4 regions of the Nonomuraea longicatena genome follow, and region 1 is predicted to be linked to each of the others. Evidence: riboswitches for the same ligand, from Rfam matches in the RefSeq annotation. Region 1 holds a riboswitch; each other region holds the start of a gene.
The links. A riboswitch is a leader RNA that binds a small molecule or an ion and turns the genes downstream of it on or off. The one in region 1 is predicted to bind thiamine pyrophosphate.
Positions count from the first base shown of each region.

Region 2: linked by a shared signal. The riboswitch ahead of ABD120_RS18120 (FAD-dependent oxidoreductase) and the one ahead of thiC (phosphomethylpyrimidine synthase ThiC) in region 1 are both predicted to bind thiamine pyrophosphate.
Region 3: linked by a shared signal. The riboswitch ahead of ABD120_RS37595 (purine-cytosine permease family protein) and the one ahead of thiC (phosphomethylpyrimidine synthase ThiC) in region 1 are both predicted to bind thiamine pyrophosphate.
Region 4: linked by a shared signal. The riboswitch ahead of tenA (thiaminase II) and the one ahead of thiC (phosphomethylpyrimidine synthase ThiC) in region 1 are both predicted to bind thiamine pyrophosphate.

Region 1 is NZ_BAAAHQ010000023.1:374,346-379,638, forward strand. Features, by position in the region: gene ABD120_RS22935 (helix-turn-helix transcriptional regulator) at 1-398, shown strand, start outside; gene ABD120_RS22940 (VOC family protein) at 409-819, shown strand; gene thiC (phosphomethylpyrimidine synthase ThiC) at 974-2,710, opposite strand; TPP riboswitch at 2,706-2,819, opposite strand; gene pdhA (pyruvate dehydrogenase (acetyl-transferring) E1 component subunit alpha) at 3,149-4,210, shown strand; gene ABD120_RS22955 (class I SAM-dependent methyltransferase) at 4,239-5,063, shown strand; gene ABD120_RS22960 (cytochrome P450) at 5,089-5,293, opposite strand, start outside.
Region 2 is NZ_BAAAHQ010000017.1:72,233-77,525, forward strand. Features, by position in the region: gene thiE (thiamine phosphate synthase) at 1-451, opposite strand, end outside; gene ABD120_RS18110 (Rv2175c family DNA-binding protein) at 429-803, opposite strand; gene ABD120_RS18115 (NAD(P)/FAD-dependent oxidoreductase) at 834-1,991, opposite strand; TPP riboswitch at 2,195-2,311, shown strand; gene ABD120_RS18120 (FAD-dependent oxidoreductase) at 2,301-3,629, shown strand; gene thiS (sulfur carrier protein ThiS) at 3,687-3,887, shown strand; gene ABD120_RS18130 (thiazole synthase) at 3,880-4,635, shown strand; gene pknB (Stk1 family PASTA domain-containing Ser/Thr kinase) at 4,784-5,293, shown strand, end outside.
Region 3 is NZ_BAAAHQ010000056.1:73,698-78,990, forward strand. Features, by position in the region: gene ABD120_RS37585 (ATP-binding protein) at 1-121, opposite strand, end outside; gene ABD120_RS37590 (methylated-DNA--[protein]-cysteine S-methyltransferase) at 216-812, shown strand; gene ABD120_RS37595 (purine-cytosine permease family protein) at 754-2,118, opposite strand; TPP riboswitch at 2,111-2,223, opposite strand; gene ABD120_RS37600 (hypothetical protein) at 2,532-2,867, shown strand; gene ABD120_RS37610 (hypothetical protein) at 3,226-3,687, opposite strand; gene ABD120_RS37615 (rhodanese-like domain-containing protein) at 3,865-4,188, shown strand; gene ABD120_RS37620 (Fpg/Nei family DNA glycosylase) at 4,194-5,072, opposite strand; gene ABD120_RS37625 (GOLPH3/VPS74 family protein) at 5,126-5,293, shown strand, end outside.
Region 4 is NZ_BAAAHQ010000004.1:270,120-275,412, reverse strand. Features, by position in the region: gene ABD120_RS06580 (hypothetical protein) at 1-310, shown strand, start outside; gene ABD120_RS06575 (S9 family peptidase) at 293-2,089, opposite strand; gene ABD120_RS06570 (hypothetical protein) at 2,137-2,580, opposite strand; TPP riboswitch at 2,815-2,910, shown strand; gene tenA (thiaminase II) at 2,898-3,569, shown strand; gene ABD120_RS06560 (DUF6221 family protein) at 3,639-4,229, opposite strand; gene ABD120_RS06555 (carboxylesterase/lipase family protein) at 4,304-5,293, shown strand, end outside.

The DNA of each region.
Region 1 (5,293 bases):
ATCTCGCCCGGTTGCGTCGCGTCCGCGACCGCATCGACCGCGAGTACGCCCAGCCGCTCGACGTCGAGGCGCTCGCCCGCGAGGCCCACATGTCGGCGGGGCATCTCAGCCGCGCGTTCCGGCTCGCCTACGGCGAATCGCCCTACAGCTACCTGATGACCCGGCGCATCGAGCGCGCGATGGCGCTGCTGTGCCGAGGCGACCTCAGCGTCACCGAGGTCTGCTTCGCGGTCGGCTGCTCGTCCCTGGGCACGTTCAGCACGCGTTTCACCGAGTTGGTCGGGGTGCCGCCCAGCGTCTACCGGCGTGAGGCGGCGCGGGCGACGGCGGGCATGCCGCCGTGCGTGGCGAAACGCGTGACCCGGCCGGTCAGAAGCCGGAAAGCGCAGGTCAACTAAGCTGTTGACCATGGACCTCAGCATTCACAAGACCTTCCTGCCCTATGACGACCCCGACGTGTCGCTGGCCTTCTACCGCGACGCGCTCGGGTTCGAGGTCCGCAACGACGTGGGGTACGGCACGCTGCGCTGGATCACCGTCGGCCCGGCGGGGCAGCCCGGCACCTCGATCGTCCTGCAGCCGCCGTTCGCCGACCCTGCCATCACCGACGACGAGCGTCGCGCGATCGCCGAGATGATGGCCAAGGGCAGCTTCGCCTGCGTGGTCCTGTCGACCGACGACCTCGACGGCGTGTTCACCCGCGTGCAGGACAAAGGGGGTGAGGTCGTTCAGGAGCCGACCGACCAGCCGTACGGTGTCCGCGACTGCGCCTTCCGCGACCCTGCGGGCAACCTCGTCCGCATCGACGAGGTGCGCTGAACCACCGCGATCACCGTCGGCACCTCGTCCCCAGCGGCCCACAGCGCTGCCCCGGCTTGACGTCGGTGGGGGCGCGAGCCGTGCGGTGCCGTACGAGCGGCTGCTGCCACCGGCCCGGACGGGTCCCCGGCGGACCCGCCGGAGACCCGCAGGGTCACCGGTCTTCGCCCACGACCGGCAGGTAGATGCGGCCGCCGGACGCGCCGAACTCGGCGGCCTTCTCACGCAGCCCCTCGGCCAGCGCGTCGGTGTCGTCCAGGCCGCGCTCGGCCGCGTACGCCCGCACATCCCGGGTGATCTTCATGGAGCAGAAGTGCGGGCCGCACATCGAGCAGAAATGCGCGGTCTTGGCGGGTGCGGCGGGCAGCGTGGCGTCATGGAAGGCCCGTGCCGTGTCCGGGTCGAGCGAGAGGTCGAACTGGTCCTCCCATCGGAAGTCGAACCGGGCGTCCGACAGCGCGTCGTCCCACGCCTGCGCGCCGGGGTGGCCCTTGGCCAGGTCGGCGGCGTGCGCGGCGATCTTGTAGGCGATCACTCCGGCCTTGACGTCGTCGCGGTCCGGCAGGCCCAGGTGCTCCTTGGGCGTGACGTAGCAGAGCATGGCGGTGCCGTACCAGCCGATCATCGCCGCGCCTATCGCCGAGGTGATGTGGTCGTAACCGGGCGCGATGTCGGTGGTCAGCGGCCCCAGCGTGTAGAACGGCGCGTCGTCGCACCACTCGCGCTGCAGGTCGACGTTCTCCTTGATCTTGTGCATGGGCACGTGCCCAGGGCCCTCGTTCATCACCTGGTTGTCGTGCTCGGCGGCGATCCGCGTCAACTCGCCCTGGGTGCGCAGTTCGGCGAACTGGGCCTCGTCGTTGGCGTCGGAGATCGAGCCCGGCCGCAGCCCGTCGCCGAGCGACCAGGTCACGTCGTAGGCGGCGAAGATCTCGCACAGCTCCCGGAAGTGGGTGTACAGGAAGTTCTCCCGGTGGTGTGCCAGGCACCAGGCCGCCATGATCGAACCGCCGCGTGACACGATGCCCGTACGGCGGCGCGCGGTCAGCGGCACGTACCTCAGCAGCACGCCGGCGTGCACCGTCATGTAATCCACGCCCTGCTCGGCCTGCTCGATCACGGTGTCGCGGAAGATCTCCCAGGTCAGCTCGGCCGGGTCGCCCCCGACCTTCTCCACCGCCTGGTAGAGCGGCACCGTCCCGACTGGGACGGGGGAGTTGCGCAGGATCCACTCGCGGGTGGTGTGGATGTCCCGCCCCGTCGACAGGTCCATGATCGTGTCGGCGCCCCAGCGGGTGGCCCAGGTCATCTTGGCCACCTCGTCCTCGATCGAGGAGGCCACCGCCGAGTTGCCGATGTTGGCGTTCACCTTCACCAGGAAGGCGCGCCCGATGACCATCGGCTCGATCTCCGGATGGTTGACGTTGGCGGGCAGCACTGCCCGGCCCGCCGCCAGTTCGGCCCGGACGACCTCCGGCGCGACCCCTTCGCGGAGCGCCGCGAACTCCATCTCGGGGGTGATCTCGCCGCGCCGCGCGTACGCCCGCTGCGTCACCGCCCCCGTGCCGTTCGCCCGGCGCGGCGGTCGCTCCGGGAATTCGGCGGCGTGCCGCAGCGGGTCGCCGGTGCGGCGGCCGTCGTCCTCCGGGCGTACGGCGCGGCCGGGGTAGGCGACGGTGTCGCCGCGCTCGGCTATCCAGGCCGCCCGCAGCGGGGGCAGGCCGCGCCGTACGTCGGCGTCGTGGTCCGGGTCGGTGTACGGACCCGAGGTGTCGTAAAGCACCACGGCCTCGCCCGTGCTGAGCGGCACCTCCCGCATCGGTACCCGGAGGTCCGAGCGCGATCCGTGCAGGTACGTCTTACGGGCAGGCGTCATCGCATTGTCGGTCATGACGACTCGATCTCTCCCTACGCCGGCATTACCCGGTCAGGTTCCAGCGGTCAGCGGCCGTCTCAGCCGCGATCTCAGCCCGGTTCGCCGGACCCCCGCGATCTTTTCGTCCCCGACCTTAACCCGTGCCGCCCCGCTTGGGATAGTCACCCGGCGAGCGGATCAGGAACGAGACGGGTACCCGATGGCACGGGCCGGGTGACGCTCACGGGCACCGTGCTCACCCGCCCCTGGACCGTCGGTCGCCGGCGGGCGGGTTCGACCGTAATCCGCATCAGGTGACTGGCACGATGGCCGCGCGGGCAGGATCACCTGGCACTACCTGGCCGGACAGGTCTACGATCTGCTCGCCGCCGACTCGGTGTGCGCCCTCTGAGGAGCTGTCAGGTCTCGGCGCACGACCTGGCCGGAGGTGACCGTGACTTGAGAGGAGGCCAGGTGGAGAACGAGGATTTCGTACAGTTGCTCACCCCGGACGGCGAGCGGATCTCCCACCCCGCCTACGACGTGAACCTGTCCAAGGGCCAGTATCGCGGGCTATATCGCGACATGGCGCTGGTACGCCGGATGGACCACGAGGCGTTCGCCCTGCAACGCCGAGGCGAACTGGGCCTGTGGATCCCCAGTCTGGGGCAGGAGGCGGCGCAGATCGGTTCGGGGCGCGCGCTCGCCCACGACGACCACGTCTTCCCGTCATACCGCGAGCACGGCGTGGCCTGGTGCCGGGGCCTGCCGCCGTTGTCGCTGATGGCGGTGATGCGCGGCACCACCAACGGCGGCTGGGACCCGCAGCGGGAGAGGTTCCACCTGTACACGATCGTGCTCGGCTCGCAGGCGCTGCACGCCGTCGGGTACGCGATGGGCATGCGCCTGGACAAGGAACCGTCGGCGGTGATCGCCTACTTCGGCGACGGCGCGGCCAGCCAGGGCGACGTCAGCGAGGCCCTCAACTTCGGCGCCGTCTTCCAGGCCCCCGTCGTCTTCTTCTGCCAGAACAACCAGTGGGCCATCTCCCACCCGGCGGCCAGGCAGACCGGCGCGCCGCTGTACCGGCGGGCGCAGGGGTTCGGCATGCCGGGCGTGCGGGTGGACGGCAACGACGTGCTGGCCTGCCTGGCGGTCACCCGGGCGGCGCTCGACCACGCCCGCTCCGGAGCGGGCCCGGTCTTCGTCGAGGCGCACACCTACCGGATGGGCCCCCACACCACCTCCGACGACCCGGCACGCTACCGGCCCTCCGCCGAGGTGGAGGAGTGGGGTCGCCGCGACCCGATCGACCGGCTGAAGCGGTTCCTGGAGGCCGAGGGGATGGCGGACGAGGCGTTCTTCGCCGAGGTCAGGCAGGAGGGCGACCGGCTGGCGGCCGAGTTGCGCGAGGGGGTGACCTCGATGCCCGACCCGCCGGTGACGAACCTGTTCGACCACGTCTACACGGGGGAGCACGCCCTGCTGGCCGAGGAACGCGCCTGGTACCAGGCATACCTGGAGCAGTTCGCCTGAGCCGGCCATCGACGGGGGAGATACCGGCATGAGCTGGCAGTGGGATGAGAGCCTTTTCGCCGGGGCGGCGGAGCACTACCTGCGGGGACGGCTTCCGTACGCCCCCGGCTTCGCGGAGACGATCGGCGCGGCGCTCGGCTTCGACGGCAGGGGACGGCTGCTCGACGTCGGCTGCGGTCCGGGGAACGTGACGCTCGCCCTCGCTCCGCTGGTCGAGGAGGCCGTCGGACTCGATCCGGACGGCGGCATGCTGGCGGAGGCCGCGCGTCACGCCGCCGACCGGGGCGTGACCGGCGTGCGCTGGGTGCGCGCCCGCGCCGAGGACCTCCCCGCCGGGCTGGGAGAGTTCCGCGCGGTGGTGTTCGCCTCCTCCTTCCACTGGATGGATCGGGACCGGGTGGCCGCGACCGTGCTGCGGATGCTGGTGCCGGGCGGCGCGTTCGTGCACGTGGCCGACCTGAAGGAGGCACCCGCCGCGCGGACGCCGCTGCCGGCGCCCGCTCCGCCGTACGGGCTGATCGGGGAACTGGTCCGCCGCTATCTCGGCCCGGTACGGCGCGCGGGGCAGGGTGTGATCGCCACCGGCTCGACCCCGGACCGGGAGGACCTGGTCGTCGCGCGGGCCGGGTTCGAGGGGTACGAGCGTCACGTGGTGCCGGGCGGGCAGGTGGTGGCCCGCAGCGCCGACGATCTCGTGGCGTGGGCGTTCTCCCGTTCCGATTCCGCGCCGCACCTGTTCGGCGCTCAGGCCGGAGACTTCGAGCGGGACCTGCGCGCCCTGCTCGGGAACGGCCCCTACGCCGAACACCTCCCGCCCACGGAGATCAGGATCTGGCGCAGGCTGCGCCGCTGAGGGTCGGCGGGAGGTGGAAGGGGGACTACCAGGCGATGGGCAGGGAGATGAGCCCGCCGGTGACGGTCGTGTTGAAGGTCAGCTCCTCCACCTCCGCGTCCAGACGCAGGGTCGGGAAGCGGGTGACGAGCTGGGTGAGGGCGACCTGCAGCTCGATACGGGCCAGGGGTGCGCCGAGGCAGTAGCGGGAGCCGTGCCCGAAGGACAGGTGACCGTTCATGCCCCGGGTG
Region 2 (5,293 bases), on a different contig from region 1:
GCGCGGGACGCCCGGGTTTGGTGGGGGTGGGCAGGATCGGGCCGCAGCAGAAGTAGTCGACGCCCTCCTCCGCAGAGGCGGCGGTGGCCTCCTCGGCGGTGTGGGTGGACCTGCCGATGAGGATGTCGTCGCCGAGTATCTCCCGTGCGAACGTCACCGGCAGGTCGTCCTGACCCAGGTGGAGGATGTCGGGCCGGGCCGCGTAGGCGACGTCGGCCCGGTCGTTGACGGCGAGCAGGCGGCCATGGCGGTCACACGCGTCGCGGAACACTTCGAGGAGCGCGAGTTCCTCACGCGCCTCTAGTCCTTTCTCTCGCAACTGGACGATGTCCACGCCGTTGGACAGGACGGCGTCGAGGAAATCGGCCAGGTCGCCGCGGTCGCGGCGACTGTCGGTGCAGAGGTAGAGGCGGGCCCGGGAGAGCGCTTCAGAAAGCGAGGGCTTGGGCACGCCGCTTGACCTCCGTGTGGCGACCCGCCCTGATGGCATCGACGGGCGAGCCAGGCAGGGAGTCGTCTGGGGTGAAGAGCCAGCGCAACGACTCGACGTCGTCGTAACCGGCGTCCTGCAGCACGTTGAGTGTGCCTGGCAGGCCCTTCATCACGTCGTTTCCGTCAAGGAAGACAGCGGGCACCTGGGGCCCGCCACTGCCTCGTCTCACGCCGAGGAGCTTGTGGTCCTTGAGGAGTTGCTTGGCCCGCCCGATGCTGAGCTCCAGGCGTGCGGCCACTTGGGGGAGAGTGAGCCACTCGTCTACGAGCTGCTCGGTCTCCCGGTCGATCTGTGCAACAGAAAGCGTCACGAAACCACAACTACCACATGCCGCGCTTGCTCAAACAACACAGTCCCGTAGGGCGACATCTGGATCTACCAGGCGATCCACGTCCAGAACGGCGTCTGCGGCGATGAGTCTACGGCCCTGGACGAGGTCGCGGGGACGGTCCACCGCCACCACGGCGACGATCCGGTCGGCGTCGTCGAGCCACACCGTGGACCAGCTCGTCCCCTCGCGCCGCACGGTCTTCGTGCCCGCCGGGTGGTACCCGGCGTACTGCACCATGTGGCCGAACTGCTCCGACCAGAAGTAGGGCACCGGGTCGTAGACGGCGTCCTCTCCGAGCAAGGTGGCGGCGGCGGTGTCCGGCGAGTTCAGCGCGGTGTCCCAGTGTTCGACGCGCAGGCGGGTGCCGTAGCGGCGCGACCACCAGTTGGCGCAGTCGCCGACGGCGACGACGCCGGGCATGGAGGCGCGCAGATGCTCGTCGGTGACGACGCCGTTGTGCAGGTCGAGGTCGGCGCCGGCGAGCCATTCCAGCGCGGGCCTGGCACCGATGCCGACGACCACGACGTGCGCTTGGACGAAGCCGCCGCCGACCAGGTCGACGCCGCCTTCGACGACCTCGCTGACCATGGTGTCGAGGCGCAGGTCGATGCCCTCGTACCAGGGGACGGTACGGGCGCCCAGCTCGGCGCCGAGCGCGTGGGTGAGCGGTGCGGAGGCCGCCTCGATCACGGTGACCTCGCAGCCGGCCCGGCGGGCCGCGGTCGCGACCTCGGCGCCGATCCAGCCCGCGCCGATGATCGCCACGTGGGCGCCGGACACCAGGCGGGCGCGCAGTTCGTGGGCGTCGTCGAGGGTACGGAGCACGTGCTGCTGCCCGTCACCGGGCAGGGTGATCGGCTCCGAGCCGGTGGCGATCACCAGCCCGTCGAAGGCCAGTTCGCCCTCGGTCGTCTCGACGATCCCTTCGCGCAGGCCCTTGGCGACGACGCCGGGGCGGAAGTCGACGTTCAGCGCGGCGAGGTCGGTGTCGACGAAGCTGGAGTCGCTGTCGCCGAGCAGCACCGCCTTGGACAGCGGCGGCCGGTCGTACGGCCGGTGCCGCTCCTGTCCCAGGAGCGTGATCCGGCCCTCGTAGCCCCTGCTGCGGAGCGCCTCGACGCTGCGGATTCCGCCGAGCCCCGCCCCCACCACAATCACATGATCCACAAAGCGACCCTATCCGTGTCCACGCCCAGCCGTGCTCTCGACTCCCTCGAAGGTACTCACCCGCCGCGCCCTGCCCCGACCGCCCCCTTGCTCTCCTGCCTTCGGCTGCTGTCCTGCCTTCGGCGGCGGCGGCCGGGCCCTCAGGCGGCGGCGAACAAAGGGGCATTTGGGAGTTGTGTGGAGAAAGGTCGTAGGCTGGGGGTCGTAAGACGCGCGGGAGTCCGGCCGATGACCGGGCTGAGAGGAAGGCGGGACGGGCCTTCGACCGCAAGACACCTGATCCGGATCATGCCGGCGAAGGGAGCGGACATGGACGTGATCGTCGGCGGCGGGGTCGTCGGGCTCAGCGTCGCCTGGCGCCTGGCCAGGGCGGGACGCGTCGTCACCGTCGTGGACCCGGCCCCGGCTTCCGGCGCCTCCCATGCGGCCGCCGGGATGCTGGCCCCCGTGAGCGAGGTCACCTACACCGAGGAGCCGCTGCTGCGGCTGGGCGCGGCCTCCCTCGCCCGCTGGCCCGCCTTCGCCGCGGAGCTCCGCGAGGACGCGGGGCTACCGGCCGGCGGCGGGGCCGGTGAAGGCGCCGGTGACGGGGCCCGTGGTGCGGGCGGTGATGGGGGCGGCGACAGGGGCGGCGATGGGGGCTCCGACGGCCTCGACTACCGCACCGACGGCACCCTCGACGTGGCGTTCGGCTCGGACGATCTCGCCGCGCTCGACGAGCTGGCGGGCTTCATGGACAAGCTGGGGTTGCGGGTCGAGCGGCTGACCGGCCGCGAGTGCCGCCGCCTGGAGCCGATGCTCGCGCCCTCGGTACGCGGCGGCCTGCTGGCCCCCGGCGACGCCTGGGTGGATCCGCGCCGTGTCACCTCCGCCCTGCTGGCCGCGCTGGAGCGCAGGGGCGTCCCGGTGGTCAGGGAGCGCGTGCTGGAACTCGTCCGTGACACCGGGACAGGCAGCGAGACCGGCACCAGGGCAGCAGCCGGAACAGGGACCGGAACAACGGCCAGGGCGGGCACTGGGACGGGCATCGAGACGGGCGCCGGGGGAACCGTTCGCGGCGTCCTGCTGGAGGACTCCGGCGTGCTCGCCGCTGAACGGGTGGTGCTGGCGGCCGGGGCCTGGAGCCGGGATCTCGCCGACGTGCCCGTCCGCCCGGTGAAGGGCCAGATCGTCCGGCTGCGCTCGCCCCGGCCGCTGCTGGGCAGGTGCGTGCGCGGCATGGTGCACGGGCAGCCCGTCTACCTGGTGCCGCGCGGCGACGGCGAACTCGTCGTCGGGGCGACGCAGGAGGAACTCGGCTTCGACACCCGCGTGACCGCGGGCGGGCTGTACGAGCTGCTGCGCGACGCCCGCGAGCTGGTGCCCGGCATCACCGAGCTGGAGGTGGGCGAGGTGAGCGCGGGGCTGCGCCCCGGGACGCCGGACAACCTGCCGCTGATCGGGCCGAGCGGCGTGCCCGGACTGGACCTCGCCACCGGGCACCACAGGGGCGGCGTCCTGCTGGCCCCGCTCACCGCCGCCCTGCTCCTCGGCGAGGAGGACGACCTCGCCTCGGTCTGCGACCCCCGCCGCCCGGCGACGGCCACCGTCCGAAGACCAGGGGCCCAGACGGAGGAGACCCGGAAAGAGGAGCCCTGAAAGGGGAGACGCGGAAAGAGGAGCCGGGGAAAAGGGAGACAGGGAAAGGGTGACAGCGTGAATGTGACGATCAACGGGGCCGCTCACGAGGTCCCGCAGGGGACGACGGTGGCGCAGGCCGTCCGGCGGCTGACCCCCGCCACCGCGGGCGTCGCGGTGGCGGTGAACGACGAGGTGGTCTCGCGCGGCTCGTGGGAGAGCACGCCGCTGGCCGACCGGGACCGGATCGAGGTTCTCACGGCGGTGCAAGGTGGATGAGCTGCTGCTCGGCGGCGAGAAGTTCTCCTCCCGCCTCATCATGGGCACCGGCGGGGCGCCTTCGCTGGAGGTGCTCGACCAGGCGCTGGCCGCCTCCGGCACCGAGCTGACCACCGTGGCCATGCGCCGGGTCGACCCGGCGGCGCGCGGGTCGGTGCTGGACGTGCTGCGCGAGCGCGGCATCAAGGTGCTGCCCAACACCGCCGGCTGTTTCACGGCGGGCGAGGCCGTGCTGACGGCCCGGCTGGCGCGCGAGGCGCTCGGCACGAACTGGGTCAAGCTGGAGGTCATCTCCGACGAGCGCACGCTGCTGCCCGATCCGATCGAGACCTTCGACGCGGCCGAGCGGCTGGTCGCCGAGGGCTTCGTGGTGCTGCCGTACATCGGCGACGACCCGGCGCTGGCCCGCCGCCTGGAGCAGGCGGGGTGCGCGGCGGTGATGCCGCTCGGCGCGCCGATCGGCTCCGGGCTCGGCATCAGGAACCCGCACAACATCGAGCTCATCGTCGAGGCCGCCGGGGTACCGGTGATCTTGGACGCGGGCATCGGCACGGCCAGCGACGCGGCCCTGGCGATGGAACTCGGCTGCGACGCGGTGCTGCTCGCGACGGCGGTCACGCGGGCCCGGCGGCCCGAGCTGATGGCCTCGGCGATGCGCGCGGCCGTCGAGGCGGGCCGGATGGCACGTACGGCGGGCCGCATCCCCCGCCGCCGCTACGCCGAGGCCAGCTCACCACCCGTGGGGTGACCTCCGGCGGTCCGGACCCTGGCACGGGCGGGCACGGGCGGGCACAGGCGGGCGCTGGTGGGCACGGGCGGGCGCTGGTGGGCACGGATGGACGCGGATAGACATGGTCAGGCGACTCCGGCGGGAAAACGACCGTAAACTCGGCGGGGTGGACACGACGACTTCGGACCCCCTGGTCGGCCGGTTGCTCGATGGGCGCTATCGGATCGAGTCCCGGATCGCCCAGGGCGGTATGGCGTCTGTCTACCTGGCTCTGGACGTCCGGCTCGACCGCACCGTCGCGGTGAAGGTCATGCATCGCTCGCTCGCCGACGACCCCTCGTTCGTCCGCAGGTTCATCGGCGAGGCGAAGACCGTGGCGAGCCTGTCGCACCCCAACGTCGTGCAGGTCTTCGACCAGGGCACCGACGGCGACGTCGTCTACCTGTCGATGGAGTACGTACCCGGCAAGACCCTGCGCGACGTGCTGCGCGAGCGCGGCAGGCTGCCCGCCCGCGAGGCCCTGGAGCTCCTGATCCCGGTGCTGGCGGCGCTCGGCGCCGCCCACCAGGCGCAGATGGTCCACCGCGACGTGAAGCCGGAGAACGTGCTGCTCACGGCCGACGGCCGGGTCAAGGTCGTGGACTTCGGGCTGGCGCGGGCGATCGAGGCGACCAAC
Region 3 (5,293 bases), on a different contig from region 1:
TCCACGCGAGGACGGTCTGGTCGCGATCGAGGACGACGACGGCGTCCGGCGCGCTGGCGAGCACAGCGGTGGCCAAGGCGTCGTCAACGCCGGCGCGGGTTTCGGCCCTGTCCTCTCCCACCTTTCCATAGTGCACGCGGTGGTGTGCTTTCGTGGTGCGATCCGTCCGATACGCTGCGGTCACGAGCTTTCATGGCGGTGAAGTAGGTGAGGGTATGTCGAGCGGCGACCTCGATGCCCTGCTCAGAGTGACGTCGGCCACATACCAGGGCCAGAGCCCTCCCGACATCGCGTTCGGCACCTACGACGGCGCCGTCGGCAGGCTGGTGCTCGCCGTGACCGGCCGGGGCGTCGTGGCCTGCAGCTTCGGCGACGAGAACACGGTGTTCGAGCGGGTCGTCAGGCAGGTCGGCTCCTTCATCGGGCCCGACGCCAGCCGGCTCGACCCGGTGCGGCGCGAGCTCGACGCCTACTTCTCCGGCCGGCTGCGCACGTTCACGACGCCGGTCGACCTCGCGCTGGCCACGCCGTTCGCGCGGACGGTCCTGCAGAAGATGATGGCGGTGCCGTACGCGACGACCACGACGTACGGCGAGATCGCCGAGCGCATCGGACGGCCGCGCGCCATGCGGGCCGTCGGCAACGCGCTCGCCGAGAACCCCGTCTGCGTGATCGTGCCCTGCCACCGCATCGTGCAGAGCGACGGCGGGCTCGGCGACTACGCCGGCGGGCCGGCCGCCAAGCAACGGCTGCTCACTGTCGAGAACCGCGCCGAGAACCGTCCCGAGAACCGCGCCTCAGGCCGCCGATAGCCAGCGTCACGACCACGGCCACGATCGCCGCGCCGAGGGCGCCGTTCATCCACGGCTGCCTGACCGCCTCGCGCAGCGGCAGCCAGATCCGGTCCCACGCCTCCACCGTCGGCGTACCGGTCGTCACCCAGTAGGCGGCGAAGCCGAGCGCCCACGGCACCAGCATCGACCAGCGGGCCGGGGCGTCCTCCTCTGTGTTCCAGCGGGTCCTGCCGCCCAGCAGGAAGTAGTCGACCGCCAGCACCGCGAACATCGGCACGAACACCGCGCCGATCAGGCCGAGGAAGGCGCCGTACGAGGTCACGTCCACGACCAGCGCGATCGCCGTCGTCACCACGCCGATCACCACGGAGATCACCCGCCGGTCCACGCGCGGCATCAGGTTCTGCAGCGAGACCGTCGTCGAGTACACGTTGGCGAACGACTGGTCGGTCTCCCGCAGCACCAGCACCGCGAAGAACAGGGCGCCCAGCGGCGCGGCCACGAACGGCCCGAACACCGCCGTGCCGTCGGCCGTCACGGCCGCGGCGCCCGCCATGGCCACCGCGTACACGCCGAGGCCCAGGCAGGCGACCTGGGCCAGCGTGTAGCCGCCCACCACGCCGGTGAAGGCGGCGCGGCTGGAGCGCGAGTGGCGGGCGAAGTCGGCGGCGATCGGCACCCACGACACCGACAGGGCGATCACGTAGTCGACGGCGGGGGCGAAGGCGCTCCAGTCGCCGCCCGTGTGCGGCGGGGCCTTCGACAGGAAGTCCACGGCGTACCAGACGAGAGCGACGATCACCGCGATCGTGACGTACCTGCGCAACACCCGCACCGCACCCAGCGGCCAGATCGTCATCGCGACGGTGAGGACCCCGGCGGCGACCACCCACACCGCGTACGGCACCGCGTCACCGAAGATGGCCATGGCGCCCTGGGAGATCACCCAGAGCTCGAACGCGCCCCAGCCGATCATCTGGATGATGTTGAGGACGCTGGGGACGTACGACAGCCTGGCGCCGAACAGCCCTCTGAGCAGCACCATCGCGGGCCGGCCGGTCTGGGTGCCGGGGATGGCGGCGAGGCCGACCATCGTGGTGCCGATGAGGCTGCCGACGACCGTCGCGGTCAGTGCGGCGGCCAGGCTCAGCGGGGCGTCGCCGAGGGGGTTGAGCAGGAGGAGCGCTCCGGAGAAACCGAGCAGGCTGACCGCGAGGTTGGCCCAGAGCGCACCCTGGTCGAGGACGCCCAGGGTCTTGGGCGGGGCGCCCTCCAGGGTCAGGGGGACTTCCGCGTGGTGCGGATCGTCGGCGACACGCGTCATCGCGCACACTCCCTACGCCGGCATTACCCGGACAGGTTCATGCGGTCGGCGACAGCCGTAGTCGCCCTCTCAGCCTGGTTGCCCCAAGCTCCCGCGTCGAGTTGATGTTCAGATCCGGGCATCCCCGGCTCGCGGCCCCCATGATGCCCCATACATCCACATTCGGCCACCCTTGGGTGTCTAGTGCGGTGGCCAGACACGTTCGCCGGGTCGGCGACACGCCGGCTAGGGCTCCTGCCACGCCCGGGTGCTCGTTCACCCGCTGGAGCGGAATCCGGCTGGCTGCCTGGCCCGTGACCCGAGCCCGCATCCACAGCGAATGTCAGCCACGAGCAGCCTGACCACTCGGTGAACCTGACTGGTCACCGCATTAGTCTGATTCCTGGACGACTCGGACGGAGGTACGGACGCAATTGAGCGAGATCGACCCGCACATCCACGTCGACCAGAAGGTGATGCAGGCCAGCGCCGGTGGCCGCAACGCGATGGTGTTGACGTTGGGCCTCGTGCCCGACTCTCCGAGCGTCGTCACCACCGGTTGCGGCCTCCAGGTGCCCTACGCGATGACCTCTCCCCGCCCGGAAAGCGTCACCTGCCTCGCCTGCCGGGAACACGCCCACCGGGAACACCTGAGCTGGGCCGACCAGGTGGAGCATCTGAGCCGGTGGCCAGGTACGCCCTTCACCGGCGACCAGGCGGCCAAGGCCGCGCAATGGGCCCGCGACCTCGCGAAGAGGTTCTCCGGCTAGGCGGTGACCACGAACGTTCACTGGGTTTGCTGATCACGCGGCTCAGGTCCGGGGGCGACCCCATCGGCGTTGTTTCTCACTGCGGACCCGGGTGCGTTCTCGCCGTTGCTCGGCCAGCACGTCGGGGTGACGGGCGGGGGTGGTGCCACTGGCGGACGCCATGATGATCAGAGCTCTGCGGACCCGGATCTGCAGCGCCTGGCCTTCGGCGTCGGTTGATCGCCGGGCTCTGACGGGCTCAGCCATGCGCTCTTCCAACTGTCGGTCTCTATTGGGCCGTTACGACAGTGGAGCAGGTCATCACGCGGCGCGAGCCGTACGGCTCGCGCCGAGCCGGTGAACGAATGTGGTCACCGCACTAGATACCGGGGTAAGCGGCGGTGCGCCACCAATCGCCGGCTTTCAGATGCGCGATCAGCCGTGAGTCGGTGACCACCACGTCGTAATCCGCCCCGACGCGCATCTCCTCGCATCGGAGGAAAGCCGCAGCGGATTCAGGGGACATCTGGTTGAACGGCCCCTCGCTCTCCCGGGGAAATCCCCTGCCGCTTTCAGACAGCCGCTCTTCGGCCGCCACTGTGAAGGGGTAGTTGCGCGTCGCAGTCCGCTCCACACTCTCGACGAAGTCGCGATCCACTCCGTCGTCCTCGTCGTCAAGCAGGTCCAGTACGGTCCCGTCCTCTTCCAGATCACGGAGGAAGAAGCTCTTGTCGGGCAGCGGCCAGTGCCAGACGTCCGGGTTGAAGGCGGTTACCCGCAGTTGAATGCGGCGGTGCGCCGGGGCGACGGCCAGCACCCTTACCGCGTAGAGATCGGTCACGACGCCATTCTCTCTTCGGGTATCCGCATGGTCGAAGGAGCCTCCGCGAGCGGAACTCAAGCCGCGCGTCACGATCGGCCCGGAGAGCACACCGCGCCCGCTCTGAACCTCGACGCAATGAAGCCCGCCGGTCCTCGCGGGGGCGGTTCAGGTGCCCGGTGCTGGGAGAATGGGGAAATGACCGTTCCTGAGATCGAGGCCAAAGACGTCCCTGACGACGGCTACCTGCTGGACGTGCGCGAGCAGGAGGAGTGGGTGGCGGGGCACGCGCCGCAGGCCGTGCACATCCCCATGGGCGAACTGCAGGCGCGGGTCGAGGAGGTGCCCGCCGGACAGGCCGTGTACGTCGTGTGCCGCGTCGGCGGCCGGTCCGCGCATGCCGCGGCCTGGCTCAACCACGTGGGCCGCGAGGCGGTCAACATCGACGGCGGCATGTACGCCTGGGAGGCCGCCAAGCGCCCGATGGTGAGCGAGACCGGGCAGCCCCCGTTCGTGGCCTGACGGGGCTATCTCAGGAGCTTCGACATCCGCCGGTCGGCCAGCGGCTTGCCGCCGGTCTGGCAGGTCGGGCAGTACTGCAGCGCGGAGTCGGCGAAGGACACCTCGCGGATCGTGTCGCCGCACACGTCGCAGGGCTGCCCCGCGCGATTGTGCACACGCAGGCCGGACTTCTTCTCGGCCTTGAGATCCTTGGCCGCCAGGCCCCGCGCCCGCTCGACGGCCTCCGCCAGCGTGGCGACGATGGCCGCGTGCAGGTCGGCGACCTGGTCGTCGGTCAGCGTCGCGGCGATCTTGAACGGTGACATCCGGGCCGCGTGGAGCACCTCGTCCGAGTAGGCGTTGCCGATGCCCGCGATCACCTTCTGGTCGCGCAGGAGCCCCTTGATCTGCGACCGGTTGCCGCCGACGATGCCGCGCAGCACGTCCACGGTGAAGGTGTCGGCCAGCGGGTCGGGCCCGAGCGCGGCCACTCCCGGCACCTCCTGCGGGTCGCGGGTGACGTAGACGGCCAGCCGCTTCTGGGTGCCCGCCTCGGTCAGCTCGAACCCGGGCGCCGCGCCGGTGTCGTCGGGCGCGAGCCGCACCCGGACGGCCAGCGGGCCTTTGCCGGGCCGTACGGGCTTGGCGCCGGACAGGTCGTCCTTCCAGCGCAGCCATCCGGCGCGGGCCAGGTGGATGACCAGGTGGAGGCCGTCGCAGTCGAGGTCGAGGAACTTGCCGTGGCGCGCCACGGCGGTCACGGTCAGCCCGCCGAGCGCGCCGGCGGGCGGGTCGAAGGTCTTGAGCGCCTGGATGGCCACCACGTCGACGGCCAGGACGGTGCGCCCGACCGCGTGGCGGCCGAGGAATTCGGCGAGAGATGCCACCTCGGGTAGTTCCGGCATACGTCCAGAGTATGGTCCACAGCCTGTGGAAAACCACGCGGTAGGGTCAAGCCATGAACGTGACGATCGCCGAGGAAGTGCTCCTTATCGCCCATACCGACCAGGAGGGGAAGAGCCTCGTCTCCACCACCCAACTCGGTCTGACGCTCGCCGGTGCCGTACTCGCCGAACTGGCGTTGAACGGCCGGGTCGAACTGTCGAAGAAGCGAGTCACGCTCAAG
Region 4 (5,293 bases), on a different contig from region 1:
CCTGGCCGCCGCGCCCCGGGTGCCGGGCGGCGCCCTTGAGGTGATGGCCCCGCCGTACGAGCCGGACGGGGTGCCCCCCGGGGTGCTGCTGTTCAACCGGCTGGCCGCGCTGCGCTACCACCGGGGGGACGCGCACGCCCGCGCCTGGCAGGCCGAGGGGCTGAGCGCCGCCGAGGTGGTCAGGCTGCACGCCGGTCCGCTGTGGCGGACGATCGAGACCGCCACGGACGAGGGGGCGGCGGTGCCGTACCGGGGGCTGGACGAGCGGCGGCGCACGGCGCTCTACGACGGGCTACGGGCGCTGGTCTGACAGATTGCGGCGGATGAAGTCGAGCTGGTGGCGCAGCAGCCGCGCCGAGTCCACGCGGTGCCCGGCGCCGGGCAGCAGCAGCACCTCGTGCGGACGTCCCGCCGCCGTCAGCGCGGACGACAGCCGCAGCGTGTTGGCCGGGTGCACGTTGTCGTCCAGCAGCCCGTGCACCAGCAGCAGCGGACGGCGCAGCGACCCGGCCTCCAGCAGGGTCGAGCAGCGCTCGTAGGCGTCCGGATGCTCGTCCGGGTGGCCGAGATCGCGTTCGCGCCAGAACGTGTGGTACATCCGCTGGTCGGTGACTCCCGCGCCGGCGACGCCCACGTGGAAGACGTCCGGACGGCGCAGCACCGCCAGCGTGGCCAGGAAACCGCCGAACGACCAGCCCCTGATCGCCACCCGGCTCAGGTCGAGCTCGGGGCGGAGCGCGGCGGCGGCCATGAGGCCCTCGACCTGGTCGTCCAGGACCGGGCCCGCGATGTCGTGGTGAACCGCCCGCTCCCACGCCGGACCCCTGCCCGGCGTGCCCCTGCCGTCGATCGCGAGCACCGCGAAGCCCTGCTCGGCGAACCATTGCGAGACGTAGTCCCACCAGTTCGGCCGGACGAGCACCTTGCGCAGACCCAGCCCCCCGTACGGCTCCAGCAGCACGGGCAGCGGGCCGCCGTCGTGCCCGCTGGGCAGGTAGAGGGCGGCGCGCAGTTCGCGGGGGCCGAGCCTGAGCAGTTCCCTGCGCAGCTCCAGGACGGGCCGCTCGACACGGGAGGGCGCCCGCCACGGGCTCTCGTACGGGCGCAGCCCTGCCGCCGGGTCGTAGATCCACCGGTGCTGTTCCGTGGGCTCGGCGGTGGCGCTGAAGACGACGCTCTCGCCGTCCACGGACAGGACCTCCTCCAGTTGGAGGCCGGGCGGGGTGACGGGGGCGCCGCCGTACACGAGCCTGCGGGTGTCGTCGTGGTCCTCCGCGGTCACCAGGACGCCTGCGGCCGTGCGGGCGGGCAGGCCGGGCACGAGGGTCACCCAGGCGGGGTCGCGCTGTTCGGACAGCACCCGGCTCGCCCCCGTGTCCGGATCGATGGCGAGGACCTGGAGCAGGCGCTGGTCGCGGGGCATCACGGCGGCGTAGGGCCCGGTGGCGTCCCAGCCAGCCGCCGTCACGTACTCCATGCCCCGGGTGTCCACAGGTGTGCGTGCGCCGTCCAGGTCGGTGATCCACAGGCTGACGTCGGCGTTGGCGGTCCCCGCCGCCGGGTACGGCACGGCGGTTCCCGGGCGGCTCGGGTCCGACAGGTCGGCCAGGTGCCTGCGCCCGACCTTCGCGGTGTCCACCCGGGCCACGAGCAGCCGCTCGCCGTCCGGCGACCACCAGAAACCCCGGTCGCGCTCCAGCGACTCCACGGCCACGTACTCGGCCAGCCCGAAAGTGACCTCTGGGCCGTCGGGGGCGGCCACCGGCCGATCACCGTCGTCACCGGTCACCCGCAGCGCGCCGTCGCACACGTACGCCACGCGGCGGCCCGTGGGATCGGGGTAGGGCCGCTCGGCAGGCTCTTCGGTGGGCAGACGGCGCGGCTCGCCGCCTGCGGTCACCGTCCACACTCGGCCGTCGCGGGCGAAGGCGGCGACGCCGCCGTCGAGGGTGTAGGAGCCGACGTCCCGCGCCACCTCCCGCTCACCCGACCACAGGCTGCCGTCGCGAAGGTAGAAGTCTCTGGTGACGGCGGTGGGAAGGCCGACGGTGAACCGGCGCGTGCGCTCGAACTGCTCAGGAAAGCTCATGAAACGCAGCATGGCCCGCCCCTCACGGGCACAGGCCATTGATCACATTATAGCGGGTTCCGCGACATCAGGCACCGTCGCATGGTCTTCACCCGGGTGCCCACGATCGGGCAGACCCGGACCTCTCGACCCTCCTCGTCGATGACCTTCCTGTGTCCCAGGGGCCGGTCCAGTGTGACGGACATGGGGACGCCCCCTCCATGGCCGAGGTGGAAACGCGGCCAGATCTCCTCCAGCCACTTCTCCAGCAACGTGCGCTCACGCGTCGGACAGATGTCGCGAAGTGTCGCTCGGACCCGCACGCTCATCTCAGACTCGGCCGCCTCCGCTTTCTCGGCCTTGAGGCATTCCTCAGAGGTCTCCAAGGTGAACGCGTGCAGGAGGAGGATTCGTCCTTCCACCTCGACCGTGTCGATCCGCGCGGCAAAGGGCGGTTCGATCGGCCGTGACTCCCTCATCCCGGTCACCACGGAGATCGCGATGGCCAGCACCAGGAGAAAGCAGAGGCGCCACGGGCTCAGGGGGTTCACGTCCGGAAGACGGCCTCCAGTGCTCATCGCCGCTGTAACCGCCCATCGCCTTGGCGAAAAGTGTGGACCGGTGCGTCCTGCCGTGATGCTCCCGATGCTCGGGTCAGCCTACGGGATCTTCCACCCGATGTCCGGCTTCTTCGCCCACACACCCGCCCCGACGGAGATAGACCGTAAATCGCATAATAGGGTTAGTAAACCGACGCGGGGTGCCTTGACCCAAGGCTGAGATCACACCCGTCGAACCTGATCTAGTTCGGACTAGCGAAGGGACAGTCGTGTTCACCGACGACGTCTGGGCGCACACCGCCAAGCTGCTGCGCGCCATCCACGAGCACCCGTTCAACGTGGCCCTCGGCGACGGGAGCCTCGACCGCGAGCGGTTCGCCTTCTACATCGTGCAGGACGCCCGCTACCTGGAGTCGTTCGCCAAGGCGCTGGCGACCGCCGCCGTGCGCGCCGACGACCCGGAGGAGGCCGCGTTCTGGGCGCGCAGCGCGCACGACGCCATCGCCGCCGAGCGCACCCTGCACGAGGGCTACATCGAGGAGTACGGCCTGACCGCCGCCGACCTGTCGGGCGTGCGGACCTCGCCGTCCGCGCTCGGCTATTCCTCCTGGCTGCAGGCGAACGCGCTGTCCGCACCGTACCCGGTGCTGGCCGCCGCCGTACTGCCGTGCTTCTGGGTGTACCAGGACGTCGGCGAGGCGCTGGTGTCGCGCAGCTCGGCCACCCACCCCTACCGGGCGTGGATCGCGACCTATGCCGACCCGGCCTTCGCCGAGGCCGTCGCGACCGCGCGGCGCATCACCGACCGGCTCGCGGACGCCGCCGACGAGCAGGTGCGCGCGGCTATGAAGGCCGCCTTCGTCCAGGCCACCGAGTACGAGTGGCTGTTCTGGGACAGCGCCTGGCGCCTGGAGGGCTGGCCCACGCGGCAGTGGGTGTGACCTGGCCGATGCCGGAATCAGGTTGAGCGGGCCGAACTCGACACGGGCCTTCCGGCGGGGCATCAGACTTCACGGCTCACGCGGCGATCGGCGACTCCAGAACAGCGACTTGTCGGCATACGCCGCGACAGACGCCACCGGTTCCGCGTAGGCGGCGGCAAGGGCGCGCAGGGCCTCCTCCAGGCCGTCGATCGCCCCAACCGTCGCATCGTCGGCCGCCTCGCCCTGCTCCCAGCGCTGCCGCAGGCCCTCGTACTGGGTGAGGATCCGCTCCTTGGCGGCGATGTCCGCCAGGACGCGGCCCGGGGAGTGCCGTGCGATGTGCACTGCGGCACCGACGTCCACCAGCGCAGCCTGGACCACCATGTGCCGAAGACGGCCCTGTGTGGCCCGCTTCGCGTACCAGTTGAGGCTGCGCAGCCGCGCCCGCCGCCGACCGTCCTTGCCCTCGCCGTCGAAACAGAAGTGGGCAAGCTCCCCTGACTCCTCCTGCAACGGCACCGGCTCGTCGGTGTCCTCGTAGTACCAGCACCAGTACTCGTCGGCCTCCTTGTGGCCCGACGGAGGCAGCTCGAAACCCGGGTGGGAGGCATCCGTCGCGACCTGCCGTTCCTCCGCCCACCGCGCTCGCAGGAACGCCACCAGCTCATCGGGCGTCATCGCCCCATCCTCCCAGCCTCGCCCGCAGGGCGGGACAGGGTAAACGTTGCCTGGGGCGGCATAGCATCGTCCGTATGGACGTGATCGCGGGGACCGCTTGCGGCAGGGTCAGGGGCACGGTCGAGGACGGCGTCGCGGTCTTCCTCGGCATACCCTACGCGGCGCCGCCGTTCGGTCCCCGCAGGTTCCGGGCGCCCGTACCCGCCGAACCGTGGACCGGACTGCGCGACGCCACCCGCTACGGCCCCACCGCCCCCAAGCCACCCTGTCCCCCGCCCCTCTCCCGGCTGCTGCCCGATCCGGACATCCCCGGCGACGACTGCCTCAACCTCAACGTGTGGACCCCGCAGTCCCGTGACGGACTGCTGCCCGTCATGGTGTGGATCCACGGCGGCTCGCTGCGCAACGGCTCGTCGAGCCTGCCCGTGTACGACGGCCACGCCTTCGCCCGCGACGGGGTCGTGCTCGTGTCGATCAACTACCGGCTGGGTATCGAGGGGTTCGGCGTCTTCCCCGACGCGCCGGACAACCGGGGCCTGCTCGACCAGCTCGCCGCGCTCACCTGGGTACAGGACAACATCACCCGCTTCGGCGGCGACCCCGGCAACGTGACCGTGTTCGGTGAGTCCGGCGTGGCGGCGCTGCTGACCAGCCCGAAGGCGGAGGGGCTGGTCCATCGGGCGATCCTGCAGAGCGGCCCGCCGCGAACGGTGTCCCGGGCGCGGGGGGCGAAGGTCGTCAGGTCCATGGCCAGGGCGATGGGGGTGCCGCCGACGGCCCTGTCCTTCTCCGTCGTCGATCGCCGGCGGCTGCTCGAAGCGCAGTTCGAGGTCACGCGCAAGAACAATCCGCTGGTGGACGAACCGGGGTTCGCCGTCGTGGCCGACGACGTCGTGGTGCCGTCCGACCCCGGACGGGTGGCCGTCGAGCTGCTGGTGGGGGCCAACCGGGAGGAGTACCGGCTGTGGTTCGTGCCGTCGGGCGCGCTCGACCGGATCACTGCGGCGGCGATGCGGGCAGCGATGCTGAAGTACCGCATCCCCGGCCGGGTGGCGCGGCTCTAC